Regions from separate parts of the Rhizobium sp. 01T444 genome, predicted to be linked through region 1. Evidence: predicted binding sites of a transcription regulator. Region 1 holds the regulator's gene; each other region holds the start of a gene.

The links. Region 1 encodes PhoB, which activates phosphate uptake and scavenging genes when phosphate is short. Its sites were predicted from a motif close to TGTCATNNANCTGTCAT; they were not measured.
Region 2: AC1DTN_RS30260 (acid phosphatase) is a predicted target of PhoB. The motif match lies at 1,949-1,965, and genes of this name have one in related genera.
Region 3: AC1DTN_RS18280 (UDP-2,3-diacylglucosamine diphosphatase) is a predicted target of PhoB. The motif match lies at 1,605-1,621, and genes of this name have one in related genera.
Region 4: AC1DTN_RS24395 (BtaA family protein) is a predicted target of PhoB. The motif match lies at 2,289-2,305, and genes of this name have one in related genera.

Annotation. Positions count from the first base shown of each region.
Region 1 covers NZ_JBFTPD010000001.1:294,947-299,138, reverse strand. The annotation lists gene pstB (phosphate ABC transporter ATP-binding protein PstB) at 1-443, shown strand, start outside; gene phoU (phosphate signaling complex protein PhoU) at 488-1,201, shown strand; gene phoB (phosphate regulon transcriptional regulator PhoB) at 1,333-2,016, shown strand; gene AC1DTN_RS01420 (pyrroline-5-carboxylate reductase) at 2,213-2,974, opposite strand; gene AC1DTN_RS01415 (GcrA family cell cycle regulator) at 3,306-3,836, opposite strand.
Region 2 covers NZ_JBFTPD010000031.1:60,912-65,103, forward strand. The annotation lists gene AC1DTN_RS30250 (organic hydroperoxide resistance protein) at 118-540, shown strand; gene AC1DTN_RS30255 (cytochrome-c peroxidase) at 598-1,896, opposite strand; gene AC1DTN_RS30260 (acid phosphatase) at 2,108-3,652, shown strand; gene AC1DTN_RS30265 (aldo/keto reductase) at 3,716-4,192, opposite strand, start outside.
Region 3 covers NZ_JBFTPD010000013.1:21,815-26,006, reverse strand. The annotation lists gene AC1DTN_RS18285 (MFS transporter) at 1-532, opposite strand, end outside; gene AC1DTN_RS18280 (UDP-2,3-diacylglucosamine diphosphatase) at 726-1,538, opposite strand; gene AC1DTN_RS18275 (NADP-dependent malic enzyme) at 2,030-4,192, shown strand, end outside.
Region 4 covers NZ_JBFTPD010000020.1:55,166-59,357, forward strand. The annotation lists gene AC1DTN_RS24385 (transglycosylase SLT domain-containing protein) at 1-722, shown strand, start outside; gene AC1DTN_RS24390 (serine hydrolase domain-containing protein) at 750-2,153, opposite strand; gene AC1DTN_RS24395 (BtaA family protein) at 2,350-3,594, shown strand; gene AC1DTN_RS24400 (class I SAM-dependent methyltransferase) at 3,609-4,192, shown strand, end outside.

The sequences.
Region 1 (4,192 bases):
CCTACGGACCGCGCATCCACGGCCTCGCCAAATCCAAGGCCGACCTGGACCAGATCGTCGAGACGAGCCTGCAGCGCGCCGGCCTCTGGAATGAGGTCAAGGATCGCGTGCATGAATCCGGCACCGGCCTTTCCGGCGGTCAGCAGCAGCGTCTGTGCATCGCACGCGCCGTTGCCGTCAGCCCGGAAGTCATCCTGATGGACGAGCCCTGCTCGGCGCTCGACCCGATCGCGACTGCCAAGGTCGAAGAGCTGATCCATGAGCTGCGTGAAAACTACACCATCGTCATCGTGACGCATTCCATGCAGCAGGCCGCGCGCGTATCACAGCGTACGGCCATGTTCCACCTCGGCAACCTGGTCGAGGAAAACGACACCGACAAGATGTTCACCAATCCCGACGATCCGCGCACCCAGGACTATATCATGGGCCGGTTCGGCTGATTTTGGCGATGTGAAGCCTTCCCGATTTTCGAGGACAAAGCCCCATGGCATCGACACATATTTTTTCCGCTTACGATGACGATCTGAAATTCCTGTCCCGGCGCATTTCCGAGATGGGTGGTCTTGCCGAACAGATGGTCGGCGAGGCCGTCCGTGCGCTGGTCAACGGCGACACTGCGCTCGCCCAGAAGGTCATTTCCGACGACGTGATCCTTGATCACGCGGAACGCGAAATCAACGACAAGGCGATCGTCACGATCGCCCGTCGCCAGCCGATGGCCTCCGACCTTCGCGAGATCATGGGTTCGATCCGCATCGCCGCCGACCTCGAGCGTGTCGGCGACCTCGGCAAGAACACCGCAAAGCGCGTCATCGCCGTCCAGAGCACCGGCGTTCCGCGCAAGCTCGCCCGCGGTCTCGAGCATCTCTCCGAACTGGCGCTCGTCCAGCTCAAGGAAGTGCTCGACGTCTATACGACGCGTTCTGCGGACAAGGCCAAGTCCATCCGCGAGCGCGACGACGAGATCGACGCGATGTACACCTCGCTGTTCCGCGAACTCCTCACCTACATGATGGAAGATCCGCGCAACATCACGAGCTGCACGCATCTTCTCTTCTGCGCCAAGAACATCGAGCGCATCGGCGATCATGCGACCAACATCGCTGAGACGATCTATTACATGGCAACCGGCGCCCAGCCGGAGGGTGAGCGTCCGAAGGACGACAGCTCCAATACCGTCGGTGCGGTGACGGAGTAATCCGGACCTGCCAATTGCGTGCGCGCCCTGCGCTGGGGCGCGCAAAGGTCGCAGCCAATTCCAAGTTTCTGCATGGTCCGTTGCTTAAATCACCCCCGGTTTAAGGATCATGCATTAGGAGACTGACACGCATGATCCCAAGAGTTGCAGTTGTTGAAGATGAAGAGGCGCTGAGTGTGCTTCTCCGCTACAACCTCGAGGCTGAAGGTTTCGAGGTGGATACGATCCTCCGTGGCGACGAGGCCGAAATCCGGCTTCAGGAGCGCACGCCGGACCTGCTCATCCTTGACTGGATGCTGCCGGGCGTTTCCGGCATCGAACTCTGCCGCCGGCTGCGCATGCGGCCGGAGACCGAGCGCCTGCCGATCATCATGCTGACGGCACGCGGCGAAGAGAGCGAACGCGTTCGCGGTCTCTCGACCGGCGCGGACGACTATGTCGTCAAGCCCTTCTCCACGCCGGAACTCGTTGCCCGCGTCAAGGCGATGCTGCGACGCGCCCGTCCGGAGGTTCTCTCCACCGTTCTGAAGTGTGGTGATATCGAGCTCGATCGCGAAACCCATCGCGTTCATCGCAAGAGCCGCGAAGTGCGCCTCGGCCCGACCGAATTCCGCCTGCTCGAATTCCTGATGTCGTCGCCGGGCAGGGTCTTCTCCCGCTCGCAGCTTCTGGATGGCGTCTGGGGCCACGATATCTACGTGGACGAACGTACCGTCGACGTCCATGTCGGGCGCCTGCGTAAGGCGCTGAACTTCTCCAACATGCAGGATGTCATCCGCACCGTCCGCGGCGCGGGATATTCCATGGAAGCCTGATCCGAGTGATCGGAGGTCCAGACGGGTCGCTCGCTTGCCGGGCGGCCCGTTTGCTTATCTGGTGTCCTTCTGAAGAAACAGCGATGGGTAGGCCCGCCCTGTCCGTCGAGCTTGAAGCGACCTGTCTCGGCGAAGCACAGCTTCTTCTGGAAGCCGACACTAGGCGCCGAAAGCGAACTTCAAGAGGGTTTGCTTTCTACAGACGAATGCGTGCAAGAACTCGATCAAGAGCCTTTTGCAGAGCCACAGCGCCACCGAAATCGCGAAAGTCTTCGAGCACCTGTTCATTCAATCCGCCCTTGGTCGAATGCTCGCCGATGAGTTCATCAAAACTCGCGACAGGTTTCGAACGGGCAGCATGGGCGAGGCCGGAAAACAATTGACGGAGGTAGGCGTCGCCAGCCGTTCTCGAAAGCCCTTGGCTCTGCAGCCAGGTCGACGTCGCGTCCAGGATGCCGAAATAGGTGGCCATCAGGCAGCTCGCCACCGCGAGAAGTTCGAACTCAGGTCTGTTTTCAACCTGGATCGCCGTTCCGAGCGCCGAAAAGAGGGCGTGGGAAACCTCGTCGGGCGGGTAGATCGCAGTCGCGCCCTGAAGATCTGCGATGAACGGAAGTGGAATTGCCAGGCTCAGGCGAACTGGCTGATCGATCCACGCCAGCAGTTGATCCATTGGCGTGGCCGCGACGAAGCTGATGACATGGTGGCCCGGCCGAAATCGGAGCGAGCGGATGACCTCCTCGGCAATTTGCGGCCTCACCGCCACAAATACGAGATCGGATCGGTCGAGAACATCCTGGTTCCCCAAAGCGATCGACACATTCCGGTTTGCCGCCGCAAGGCGGGCGGCGACGCTTGCGCTGCGCGGTGACAGCACGATCGGTGTGTCGCGAAACGCTGTCTTGCCCAATCCGGTGACGACGGCCTCGGTAATCGTGCCCGTCCCGACGAACCCCATTGTCATCCGCTTTGGATCGATCTCCATTGGCACCCCTGACCGACTGTTTGCGCCGTGCTACTCCACGAGAATACCGCATCTGCATCAGAAAATCGCGTTACAGCGCCATGACCACCGTTCCATGCCAGCCTGGGGCTGAAACACATCGGTGGTGTTGGCCACGTAACTTCGCATTGTCAGGCATGGTGAACGACCGGCAGAGATCGGCCTCCGGCAGATAGTCGTGGTCAGGAGCGGTTTTCCAGTCCTCCTGTGCCGGCTAAAAAAATCACCCCTCCGCGCATAGGCGAGGAGGGGTGATGGCACGTTGCGTCTGTTGGAAGATCGCGGGTCAGGCGACCCGGACAGCCTTGCGGCGTTCGCTGACCGGCTGGTAGGCGAGGCGCTGGTGATAGTTGCAATAGGGCGAGGAATCCGGGGAGTCGCAGCCGCAGAAGTAGAAGTCGTCCTTCAGCGGATCGCCGACCGGCCACTTGCAGGTGCGCTCCGTCAGTTCCGTCAGGCCAAGGCGGCGTGAAATCGGCACGACCACATTCTTGGCCGGCACGTATTCCATTTCCTCGACCGTTTCGATCTCGATCTCTTCCTTCAGCATCGTTGCGCCCTGCTGGCGGGTAACGGTGCGGGTGGTGATGCGAGACGCATAGTTCGGGGCGCGCGGAGCCGACGTATTGCGCTTCGTTGCGCGCGCAGCGGTTGCCGTGCCGCCGGCCTTGGCGCGGCCGGGAAGACTGAGCCGGTGAACCTTGCCGATAACAGCGTTTCTACTCACTCCGCCAAGCTGCGCAGCGATCTGGCTGGCGCTCAGCCCCTCTGACCAAAGCTTCTTGAGCTTCTCGACACGCTCGTCTGTCCAGTTCATTGCCCTGTCTCCACCTTTCGCGTTGGTGATGGCAGAATCCCTCACCGTTGCCTCGGAAGTCTCCGAAGCAAGAAACGCCTGATCAATTTTGGTGACTAGTTCCGCCGCATGCAGTCTAGTAATTGAACTTTAACCTAGTGTGAGCCTGACTCTGTGACAAGAGTCGCGTGAATCCGATGAATCCGAATTCGGGGTTTTCCCCAACTTGCTTCCCCGGAGAGTCATTTCTGCAACATTAGCTGTTGATAGACCTGCAAGTCTGATTTGAGGCTTGACGCATGTGCTAAATCCTCAGTTTTGTTGACATTGCAGTGCGAAAAGTAAATAGTGCTTCCTGCCGCCGCAAGGCGGCATTT
Region 2 (4,192 bases), on a different contig from region 1:
TTCATTGTCCTCTTTTCAAATTCCGAATGCAATTTGCAAAATTCACTTGCGTACAATTTAATTGGGCGTTATTAAAAACTCAACCCGAACGAACGGGGCCAACCAAAGGAGATTGTTATGCCTATTCTCTATACGACCAAAGCTTCCGCCACCGGTGGCCGCGCAGGCCGAGCCGTTTCCGAAAACGGTGTTCTCGACGTCACGCTAACCGTGCCGAAGGAACTCGGCGGCGACGGCGCAACGGGCACCAATCCCGAACAGCTCTTTGCGGCCGGTTATTCGGCCTGCTTCCTCGGTGCTTTGAAATTTGTGGCCGGCAAGGAAAAGGTCAAGATTCCCGAGGAAACCACTGTCTCCGCAACCGTCGGCATCGGCCCGCGTGAGGATGGCGGCGGCTTCGGTATCGAAGTAGCCCTGACCGTCAACATCCCGGGCGTCGACCGCGAAACCGCTGAAAAGCTCGCTGCGGCGGCCCACATCGTCTGCCCTTACAGCCACGCCATGCGTACCTCGACCGAAGTTCCGGTCACGGTTGCCTGATTACTTGCAGCACCAATGAATAAAGGCCGGGGCATTGCTCCGGCCTTTTCTTTTGAATTAATGCGCCGCCTGCTGCGTCGGGCCGGGCAGTTGGTCCGCATCTGTCAGCGTGCCCAAGAAGGCGACGATGTCGTCGATTTCCGATTCCGTCAGCGCCGGCGGGTCGCCGGGCTTGCGGCCGAAGGGCGGGTCCTGATTGAGATTGTCCCAATAGACCTGCGGAACATCGTCATATTTGCGGATCGTGCCATCGGCATTCTTCGGATACCAGCGGCCGGGATCGCTGTCGCGCGTAGCGTAGAAGGAGACGACGTGACGCAGCGAATGGAAGTAGCCATTGTGGAAGAAGCTCTTCTTCAGCGCCACATTGCGCAACGTCGGCGTGCGGAACAAGCCGCAATAGTCCGGCCGGTTCCTGAAGTCGGCACGCTGAGGGCCGCAGAGGCCGAGATCGTGATAATCAGGGTCGCTGTTGGCGGGGATCGCCATGTTGCGCGGCACCGCCAGCCCGAGGAAGCCGAAGTCGGAAAATTGCGGCGGCTCGCCGTCGTTGGCGGGCTCGCTCAAATGACAGCTCGAACAGTTTCCCTTGGCCGGATCCTCGAAGAGTTCACGCCCATGCATCTCCTGCGCAGTCAGTGTCCCCTTGCCGGCAAGGAAGGCGTCATAGCGGCTGGTGTAGGGGTAGAAATCCGCGCCGCTCTGCTCGAAGGTGCTGAGAGCCTCGACCGCACCCTGGAAAGCATCCTTGGCATTACCGAATATGTCCTGGCCGAAAATCTCCCGGAAATCCTCCGCATAGACCGCCTTGCCGAGCGAGGCGACGACCTGGGCCTCATCCTTGTTGCCCATTTCGAAAGGCGAAAGCAGGGGGATCTTCGCCTGATCGTAACCGTGGTCCACGCGCCCGTCCCAGGTCAGGCCACCTGTTGGCCCGTTGTCGACGCTCTCGTCGCCTTCGTCTTCGGAATCGTAGAAATGCTCTGTGAACGAGGGTATCGCCTGCAGGTAGCGCAAGGTTGGCACGGCGCGCAGTCCCGGCTGGTCCATATCCGGCCCGCCCATTTCGATCGGCGTCGCGGAAGACGGGGCGAAGCCGTGATGCGGATCGTGGCAGGAGGCGCAGGCCTGCACGCCGGAGGCGGAAAGCGACGTGTCGGAGAACATCTTGCGGCCGAGTTCCGTCAGCGCTTCGGCGCGGACATAGGCTTGCGCCCGTGACATGGGGCCGGGATGCACACCGCCGGCAACGGCCGCGCTGCTTTGCCGCAGGGGCAGAATGGCAAAATCGAGCGCTGTCGCTGCCAAACCGAGCGCCAAGCCAGACCGGAGGAGCCAGATAATCTTCGTCGCCATGTCAGGGATTCCAATGGGTTAACATTGTGGACCCTCATGATCGAACCTGACTGCAACAGATTGATGACGCGCGCGTACCGGCCGCAGCCGCAACCCGTCCGATGTCACAAAGTTGATAGATGGCGGGAATAGCGTCTCGCCTGCGCTTGGCCATTCCACGTCCGCCCGGCGCCCCTCTAGCCACGCCCCCTTAGCCATGAGGTATCCCGCCATGACCAGACTGAATCTCCTCCGCAATCTTTCGCTGGCCGGCTCGGCCATGCTGCCGCTGGTATCAGCCGCGGCCGCCTATGCAGCACCCGCCGGTATGGACAAGATCCAGAATATCGTCGTCATCTACGCTGAAAACCGCAGTTTCGATAACCTCTATGGCAGCTTTCCGGGCGCCAACGGCCTTGCCAATGCAAGCGAAAGCCAGGCACTGCAGCTTGATCGCGACGGCGCGCCGCTCGCCGAACTGCCGCCTTCCTGGGGCGGCCTGACCGCCAAGGGTGTCACGCCCGCCATCACCGAGGCCCAGTCCGCTCACCTCGCCAACGCCGTCTTCTCGATCGACGATCCCAAGGGTTTTGCCCAGACGACAAACGTCATCACCCGCGACCTCTGGCATCGTTTTTATCAGGAGCAGATGCAGATCGACGGCGGCAAGAACGATAAGTTCGTCGCCTGGGCCGATTCCGGTGGCCTCGTCATGGGCCATTATGACGGCTCGATCCTGCCCATGTGGCAGGTCGCCAAGAAATACGTCCTTGCCGACAATTTCTTCCAGGGCGGTTTCGGCGGCTCTTTCTTCAACCACTTCCAGCTGATCTGCGCCTGCGCGCCCTATTATACGGATGCCGACAAGAGCCCGGCCAAGCCGACGATCGCCAAGGTCGATGCCGACGGCATTTCGCTGACCGTTGCCGACAACGGACCGAAATCCGCCCTCGAAGGTGCTCCGAAATTCGTCTCCGACGGCAACCTCACACCGGATTTCTACGCGGTCAACACCATGCAGCCGCCTTATCAGCCGAGCGCCAACGCCCCGGCCAAGGACGGCGATGCAGCCTATGCCGATCCCTCGCAGCCGAACACCCTGCCACCGCAGCACGAGATTACCATCGGCGACCTGCTGTCGCTGAAGGGCGTCACCTGGGCATGGTATAGCGGCGCTTGGCAGGCAGCACTCGATGGCAAGAATGCCACGCCGGTGCCCAACTTCCAGTTCCACCACCAGCCCTTCAACTACTTCGCCAACTATGCGCCGGGCACGGCCGCCCGCGCCGAGCACCTGAAGGACGGCGGCCTAGGCGGCGAAGCCTTTATCAAGGATATCGACGACGGCAAGCTGCCGGCCGTTTCCTTCTACAAGCCGCAGGGCAACCTCAACGAACATGGCGGTTACGCCGATGTTTCGAGCGGCGACCAGCACCTCGCCGATCTGGTCTCGCATCTCGAAAAGAGCCCGCAATGGGAGCACATGCTGGTCATCGTCACCTATGACGAAAACGGCGGTTTCTGGGATCACGTCGCTCCGCCGAAGGCCGACCGCTGGGGCCCGGGCAACCGCATACCGGCCTTCATCATCTCGCCCTACGCCAAGGGCGGCATGGTCGATCACACCCAGTATGATACGACTTCGATCCTGCGCCTGATCACCGCCCGTTACGACCTGCCGGTGCTGCCGGGCCTGCTCGCCCGCGATAAGGCGTTGGCGCTGAACAGCGAGGCGCCGATGGGCAACCTGACGGCAGCGCTTGATCTGTCGCGCTGATCGTCGCGACAACGCTATGTCTTCTCCCCACAGGTTGGGGAGAAGACTTCGACTTCCGGATGTTTATCCGTTGAGCGCCCGCATGCCGATTTCGCCGTAGCGATCTCCGACGGCGCGGGGCAGGGCCCTGGCGATTTCCTCGAGATCCTGTGGTGTAAGATCAACGCCAGCCGCTCCAAGATTCTCGTCCAGTCGCGCGCGGCGGCGGGTGCCGGGAATGGGCACGATATTTTCGCCCTGAACCATCACCCAGGCGAGAGCCAGTTGCGCCGGTGTTGCGCCCTTGCGGCGCGCAATCTCTTCGAACAGGGCGACGAGCTCGAGATTGCGCTTGAAATTTTCACCCATGAACCACGGCGAGGTCCGCCTGTAGTCATCGGGCGTGAGTTCATCGACGGACTTGATCGCGCCGGACAGGAAGCCGCGTCCGAGCGGCGAATAGGCCACGAGCCCAATCCCGAGTTCACGAAGCGTCTGCAACACGCCGCCTTCCGGATCGCGTGACCAGGGCGAATATTCGCTTTGAACGGCGGTAATGGG
Region 3 (4,192 bases), on a different contig from region 1:
CGAAGATCATCACGGGCAGCACCATGCCGCCACCCCAGCGCCCGACCAGCTCGCCGCCGGTGAGCGTCGAAATAATGAAGGCGATCGAGCCCCAGACGCGCATGGAGCCGTAATCGAGCCCCCAGCGGCGCACACCCGAAATCACGATCGATTCGACGACCGGCACATAAGGGGCGAAGGTCGCGCCCTGCAGCGCAAAGACGATCAGCACCGACCAGAAACTGCTTGTCCAGTAGAGCGCGATGGCCGTCAGCAGCGAGAGGATGCCCGACCACAGCAGCACATGCGCCCGCTCTTGCATGCGGTCGGCAAAGACCGCCACGATCGGCGCCACGAGAACGCGCACCACCATCGGTACGGCGAGGATCGTGCCGATCTGATGATCGTTGAACTGGTGAGTCGCAAGCCAGACGGGGAAGAAGGGCAGGACGATACCGTTGACCAGCAGCGGCGCGCTGTAACAAAGCGCGCTGAGCAGCCGGAAGCGCGGCGGCGCTCCCTCGCCCATCGAGGGATTTTGTGCGGGAATCATAGTGGACCTGAAGGAAACTGTGCGTTGCCTAACACATCCCATCAAACACGACTATGGCGAGAAATAGCCCGATCGAAACGATACGGATATAAATCGAAACGATTTAAAAAATAAATAGGGCCTGTCACCAGACGGCAACGGCTAAATTCATGATGCACCGGCGGAGACCGCCGATGCGGTACGCACACATTATTCAGGCAGCCTGCGGGGCAAGATCGCCCTCTTCCAGCAATTCGACCGATGTGAGTGCCGCCACGTTGCTGGTGAGCGCACGCCAGGTGATGAGTTCGAACCTGCCGTCTTCATGCTCGACGATCGCCGTGCAGCTTTCGACCCAGTCGCCGGTATTGATGTAGCGGATGCCGTCCATATCCTCGATCACGGCGTGATGGATATGGCCACAGATGACGCCGTCGGCGCCGCTCTTGCGGGCTTCCTCGGCAACCACGCGCTGGAACTCGCCGATGAAATTGACGGCGTGTTTGACCTGCAGCTTGGCCCAGGCCGAGAAGGACCAGTAGGGCATGCCAAGGCGGCGGCGGACCGCTGCGAGCACGATGTTGATGCGGATCGCCGTGTCGTAGGCCCAGTCGCCGAGATAGGCGAGCAGACGAGCGTTGCGCACGACGACGTCGAACTCGTCGCCATGCAGGATCAGGTACTTCTTGCCGTCAGCGCCGTCGTGGATGATGCGCTCGACGACCTCGATGCCGCCGAAATGCATGCCCGGAAAGGCGCGCAGGAATTCGTCGTGATTGCCGGGAATATAGACGACGCGCGTACCCTTGCGCGCCTTGCGCAAGAGCTTCTGGACCACGTCGTTGCAGACTTGCGGCCAGTACCAGCTACGCTTCAGGCGCCAGCCATCGACGATATCTCCGACGAGGTAGATCGTGTCTGCCTCGTGGTATTTCAGGAAATCCAGCAGGAAATCCGCCTTGGCGGCTTTCGAGCCGAGATGCACATCGGAAATGAAGAGGGTGCGGAAGCGCCGAGGTTCCATCATGTCTGTCACAAGCCTTTCCGCTCGTGTCCCATCGTTCTTCGTCTGGTCTTCCAAAATCAGACTCGTGTATCAGGAAGATGACAAACCGCAGGAAAGGCCGGCAAAGCCGTTCAATCCACCGGTTAGAGCCTTCCCTGGTCACATTGCAGCATTCTGCTGGCTCAAACGGAGTCGGCCGGTCGATCAGGCGGCCCGTTTCAGCCAACCCCGGTGGTTTGCTTGCAAACCGGCTAGGGCCGGGCATCTTTCCGCCAGGATCAGAAGCGATCGGCTCGGACTTACTTGGGGTATGCCCTTCGCCAATCGCTTCTGCCCTGACGAAAACCTGCTCCGGCAGAATGCTGCAATCTGACCAGGGAAGGCTCTTAATGTCAGCTCCCCATTACCATCAGGTCAAAAAGTTCCGCTGCGGCCATTTCCGTACTGTTCCGGCCGGTCGATTGATGTATGGAGGAGTCTTCAAAAGACTTCGAACAACGCTGGAGGCGGCGATGGATCACCAGGAAAAATCCAAATCGGAAAAGAATTTGACGGGCGGTAGCCTCGACGAGCAGGCGCTTTTCTTCCACCGCTATCCACGCCCCGGCAAGCTGGAAATCCAGGCGACCAAGCCGCTCGGCAACCAGCGCGATCTGGCGCTCGCCTATTCTCCGGGTGTCGCCGCGCCCTGCCTCGCCATCCGTGATAATCCGGAGCAGGCCGCCGACTATACGTCCCGTGCCAATCTCGTTGCCGTCATCTCCAACGGCACCGCAGTACTCGGCCTCGGCAACATCGGCCCGCTCGCCTCCAAGCCGGTCATGGAAGGCAAGGCTGTCCTCTTCAAGAAGTTTGCCGGCATCGACGTCTTCGATATCGAAGTGGATGCGCCAGATGTCGATCAGATGGTCGCTACCGTCGCCTCGCTCGAGCCGACCTTTGGCGGCATCAACCTTGAAGACATCAAGGCCCCGGAATGCTTCCGCATCGAGAAGCAGCTGCGCGAAAAGATGAAGATCCCCGTCTTCCACGATGACCAGCACGGCACCGCAATCATCGTCGCCGCCGCCATCCTCAACGGCCTGGAACTCGCCGGCAAGAAGATCGATGAGGTCAAGATCGTCGCGTCAGGCGCCGGTGCGGCCGCCCTTGCCTGTCTCAACCTGCTGGTGACTCTCGGCGCCAAACGCGAAAACATCTGGGTCCACGATCTCGAAGGTCTCGTCTATGAAGGCCGCGTCGAGCTGATGGACGAGTGGAAGGCGATCTACGCCCAGAAGAGCGACACGCGCACGCTCGCCGAAAATATCGGCGGCGCCGATGTCTTCCTCGGCCTGTCCGCTGCCGGCGTCCTGAAGCCGGAGCTGCTGGCGCAGATGGCCGACAAGCCGCTGATCATGGCGCTTGCCAACCCGACGCCGGAAATCATGCCGGACCTCGCCCGCGCTGCCCGCCCGGATGCGATGATCTGCACCGGCCGCTCGGACTTCCCGAACCAGGTCAACAACGTCCTCTGCTTCCCCTATATTTTCAGGGGCGCGCTGGACTGTGGCGCCGAGACGATCAACGAGGAAATGAAGATGGCGGCCGTGCGCGCCATCGCGGCCCTCGCCCGCGAGGAGCCGTCGGACGTTGCAGCCCGCGCCTATTCCGGTGAAACCCCCGTCTTCGGCCCCGACTATCTCATCCCCTCGCCCTTCGATCCGCGCCTCATTCTGCGCATCGCGCCTGCTGTCGCAAAGGCTGCTGCCGAAAGCGGCGTCGCCCGCCGGCCGATCACCGATTTCGATGTCTATCTCGACCATCTGAACCGCTTCGTCTTCCGCTCCGGCTTCATCATGAAGCCGATCTTCACGGCGGCAAAGACAGCAGAGCGCAAGCGCGTCGTCTTCTCGGAAGGTGAAGACGAGCGCGTGCTGCGCGCCGCTCAGGTTCTGATCGAAGAAGGCATTGCCGAGCCGATCATCATCGGCCGCCCGCAGGTCATCGAAACGCGCCTGAAGCGCTACGGTCTGCGCATCCGCCCTCTGTCGGATTTCGAGGTCATCAACCCCGAAGACGATCCGCGCTTCCGTGAATATGTCGATCTCTATCTGCAGCTGGTCGGTCGCCGCGGCGTCATCCCGGAGGCAGCGCGCACCATCGTGCGTACCAACACGACAGTCATCGGTGCGCTGGCGCTGAAGCGCGGGGAAGCCGATGCCCTGATCTGCGGCCTCGAAGGGCGTTACGAGAAGCATCTGCGCGACGTGCGTCAGATCATCGGCAAGCGTCCGAACGTGCGCGATTTCTCCGCGCTCAGCCTGTTGATTTCGCAGCGCGGCGCGACCTTCTTCACCGACACCTATGTGACCTTCAATCCGACGGCCGAGGAAATCGCCGAGGCGACAGTGCTGGCAGCCGAGGAAATCAAGCGCTTCGGCATCACCCCGCGCGCCGCCCTCGTCTCGCATTCGAACTTTGGCTCGCGCGAATCCGAAAGCGCCACCAAGATGCGCAATGCGCTGCAGCTGGTGCGTGAAGCGGCTCCTGATCTCGAAGTCGACGGCGAAATGCACGGCGAAAGCGCGATCTCCGAGGAGCTGCGCCGCCGCGTCATGCCGCACACCACGCTGCATGACGAAGCCAACTTGCTGGTCTTCCCGAACCTCGATGCGGCCAACATCACGCTCGGC
Region 4 (4,192 bases), on a different contig from region 1:
TCACTGCAGCCGCAATGCCGAATGTCGTCTCCCCCGTGCAGCAGCAGGCTGGCGATTTTGCCATGCAGGGCGGTGTCCAGCAGGTTGCCGTCAACGGCTATGCTCCCATTCCGCTCACGCCCGAAATGACGGCGATCCAGTCCGTCGTTCCGACGCCGCGTCCGGGCTCGCCGGCAAGCCCCTCCACGCAGCTTGCCTTCGCCGCCACCACACCGCAGAACGGCGCGCTCGCAGCGCTTGCCGCCGTCGACACCACACCGCGCTTCACCATGGACTACGGCTTCGACGAGTCCGGTCCGATCGATCCGCCGGCCGCCCCGCCGATGTTCAGCGATGACGACCGCGACGATGCGCCGACCGTCGAAAAGAGCTTCGTCAGCAAGCTCATCAGCAAATATTCGAAGCTTTACGAAATTCCGGAATCGCTGCTCCACCGCGTCGTTCATCGCGAGAGCCGCTACAATTCCAAGGCCTACAACAAGCGCGGCTACTTCGGTCTCATGCAGATCAAGTACAACACCGCAAAGTCGATGGGTTACGGCGGCAATCCCGCCGGCCTCTTCGACGCCGAAACCAATATCAAATATGCAGGCAAGTACCTGCAGGGCGCCTGGCAGGTAGCCGACAAGAAGGAAGACGACGCCGTTCGTCTCTATGCCCGCGGTTACTATTATGACGCCAAGCGCAAGGGCATGACCGACATTGCCCAAGGCAATTACTGATAGTCCAATTACTGATACAAAACACCATCAGTGACGGGCCTCAGCCGGCTTCGCCGACTGAAGCGTATTGAGAATTTCCTTCAGCACGATCTGCGGCCTGTAGCCCAGCCAGCTCGGCGTCAACCCCATGCGGACGAAAACGAGATTGGCCGAAGGAATGATTGCCACCGTCTGGCCGTCATGGCCCTGCATCCAGAACGTATCCTGCGGCAGGCCGAATTCCGCGCTCGTGCCGCCCCCCGGCCCCGCAAGCCAGGCCTGGCCTTGCGTATATTTGCCGCCCGAACTTGCCGTCGGCGTGCGGATCATCGCAACAAACCCTTCCGGCAAAAGCCTCTGGCCGTTCCACACGCCATCCTGAAGCAGGAACTGGCCGAAACGCGCCCAGTCATGCCCCGTGGCATAGAGATAGGAACTGCCGGTAAACGTACCGCGCTCATCGGCCTCGAAGACAGCGCTCGTCATCCCGAGTGGAGAAAACAGCGCATCGCGGGGATAATCGAACGCCGCCCGCGGATCGCCGACCTTGTTCATCCAGATACGTGACAGAAGCACGGCCGTACCGCTGGAATACCGGAAAACTGAGCCCGGAGCAGCCACCAGAGGCGCACCGGCCGGCAGGGAAACCATATCGGGGTCGAGGTAGAGCATGCGCGTCACATCGGCAACTGCGCCATAATCCTCGTTGAAAGCGAGCCCGCTTTCCATGCCGAGCAAGTCGGAGAGCTTGATGTCGCCGCGCGGATCATTCGCCCATTGCGGCAGGAGATGCGTGTCATCGAAGGAGATCTTGCCCGACAGCATCAGCCTGCCGATCAGCGCCGCATTGACGGTCTTCGTCATCGACCAGCCGACCAGCGGCGTATCGGCGTTGAAGCCCGGCCCGTAGCTTTCGGCAATGATGCGACCATCCTGCACGACGAYCATCGCCCGCATGGCAGGCCCAGCAAGCTTGGCGTCGGCGAGAAGGGCCGCGACTTTGGCATTGCCGGTCGCAGGATCAACGCCGTCGCCGTCCGGCCAGACCGCGTCATTTTCACCCACCTGAGGCGCCGGCACCAGCGGTGCGGCCCTGGCGGCGGCATCGAAATCGCCATCAGGCACGCTCGTGCAGCCCAGAGCACCGCGATAAAGCGCGTAGCTCGGCGCAAACAGGCCCATGAAACGCGAAGTCACCCGCCCGCTGTCACGATCGATCTCGACGCGCATCAGCCTGAGCAGCGGGTTTCCAGGCGCTTGGACATCGTCGTAAAGAACGGCGTCGGGATCACGACCGGCAATAAAGACATTGGAGCAGACGATCTTGGCTGCGTAGCCATTGCCCACCTTCAGGAGCTCCGGCGGGCTTATGGAGAGCCACGCGACTGCGCCTATGGCAACGAGAATGACGAGCAGGGTCAAGCCCTTGAAGATACGCGGAACAACTCGCATGCAATCCTCCACGGAACGGAGAGAAGCAGGAAACTTGGCTCACGGAAAGAGAGAAGCGAAAAGAAGTGTTTTAATCGACTTCAAATTTCGCGGAAGTTTTGGCCGGGTCTCCTCGAAGCCTTGGCCCACAGGGCTCGTCATCAAACTGTAGCAGAGGCGCGTTACACGCCCTGAACGCTAAAAAGGTGACAGACTCATGTCGGAATTTGCACCGGATACCGGCTTCCGCAAGAACCGGAAACTCAAGGCAGCGCTTCTCCGCCACAAGGCTTTTTCCAAGGACGGCTTCTCCGAGCGTCTCTTCGGCCTTCTCTTCTCCGGCCTCGTATACCCACAGATCTGGGAAGACCCGGATCTCGATATGCAGGCGATGGAGCTGAAGCCCAATCACCGTATCGTCACGATCGGCTCGGGCGGCTGCAACATGCTGGCCTACCTTTCCAAGGCGCCGGCTTCGATCGACGTGGTCGACCTCAATCCGCACCACATTGCGCTGAACAGGCTGAAGCTTGCCGCCTTCAAGAACCTGCCGGGCCATTCCGATCTCGTGCGCTTCCTGGCGATGCCGAACGAGAAGTCGAACAGCCGGGTTTTCGACCGCTATCTGTCGTCCAATCTCGATGATACGACCCGCGCCTACTGGAACACCCGCAAGTTCGGCCGCCGGCGCGTCACGGTTTTTGACCGCAACATTTATGAAACCGGCCTGCTCGGCCGCTTCATCGGTGCCGCTCATCTTCTCGCCCGCCTGCATGGCGTGAAACTGCAGGAAATGACCAAGGCCCGCACGATTCGCGAGCAGCGCCAGTTCTTCGACGATCAGATCGCTCCTCTCTTTGAAAAGCCCGTCGTTCGCTGGATCACCAACCGCAAGAGCTCGCTTTTCGGTCTTGGCATTCCGCCGCAGCAATATGACGAGCTGGCAAGCCTTGCCGCCGACAATTCCATCGCACCGGTTCTGAAACACCGTCTGGAAAAGCTCGCCTGCCATTTCCCGATGCGCGACAACTATTTCGCCTGGCAGGCCTTTGCGCGCCGCTACGCCGATGGCGAGGAAGGCCCGCTGCCGACCTATCTGAAGCCGGAGCACTATGAGGTGATCCGCGCCAATGTCGACCGCGTTAACGTCCACCACGCAAGCTTCACCGAGCTTCTGGCCGGCGAGCCCGCCGCATCGCGCGACCGCTACATCCTGCTCGACGCGCAGGACTGGATGACGGACCAGCAGCTCAATGATGTCTGGCGCGAAATCACCCGCACCGCCCGCGATGGAGCCCGCGTGATCTTCCGCACGGCCGCCGAAAAGAGCATCATCGAAGGCCGCCTTGCCCCTGAAATCCGCGACCAGTGGCATTATTTCGAAGAGCAGTCGCGTGAGATGACCACCCAGGACCGCTCGGCAATCTACGGCGGCTTCCACATCTACGGGAAGAAGGCGTGAGCAAAGTCGACGAGATGACCGTCAAGAGCGAGGAACATGCCGACCTGATGGACGGCATGTACCGCTACCAGCGCCATTTCTATGATCTCACCCGCAAATATTATCTTCTCGGCCGTGACAGCACGATCCGCAATCTCGACGTTCCCGAGGGCGGCACGCTCCTAGAAGTCGGCTGCGGCACCGGCCGCAACATGGCGCTTGCCCACAAGCATTTCCCGACGGCCAAGCTCTACGGTCTCGACATTTCCCAGGAAATGCTGATTTCCGCCCGCAAGACTTTCGCCACCAAGGCGACGGTCCCGGATTTCCGGGTGGCGGATGCCACGGCCTATACGCCGCGCGAATTCGGCACCACCGGTTTCGACCGCATTCTGATTTCCTATGCACTGTCGATGATCCCGGATTGGGAACGCGCGGTGGATGCGTCGATTGCCGCGCTCAATCCCGGCGGCCAGCTCCACATCGTCGATTTCGGCCAGCAGGAGGGCCTGCCCGGCTGGTTCCGCAGCCTGCTGCAGGCCTGGCTCGCCAAATTCCATGTCACGCCGCGTGCCAATCTGCGCGAGGTTCTGGAAGCGCAATCCGCTGAAAACAACGC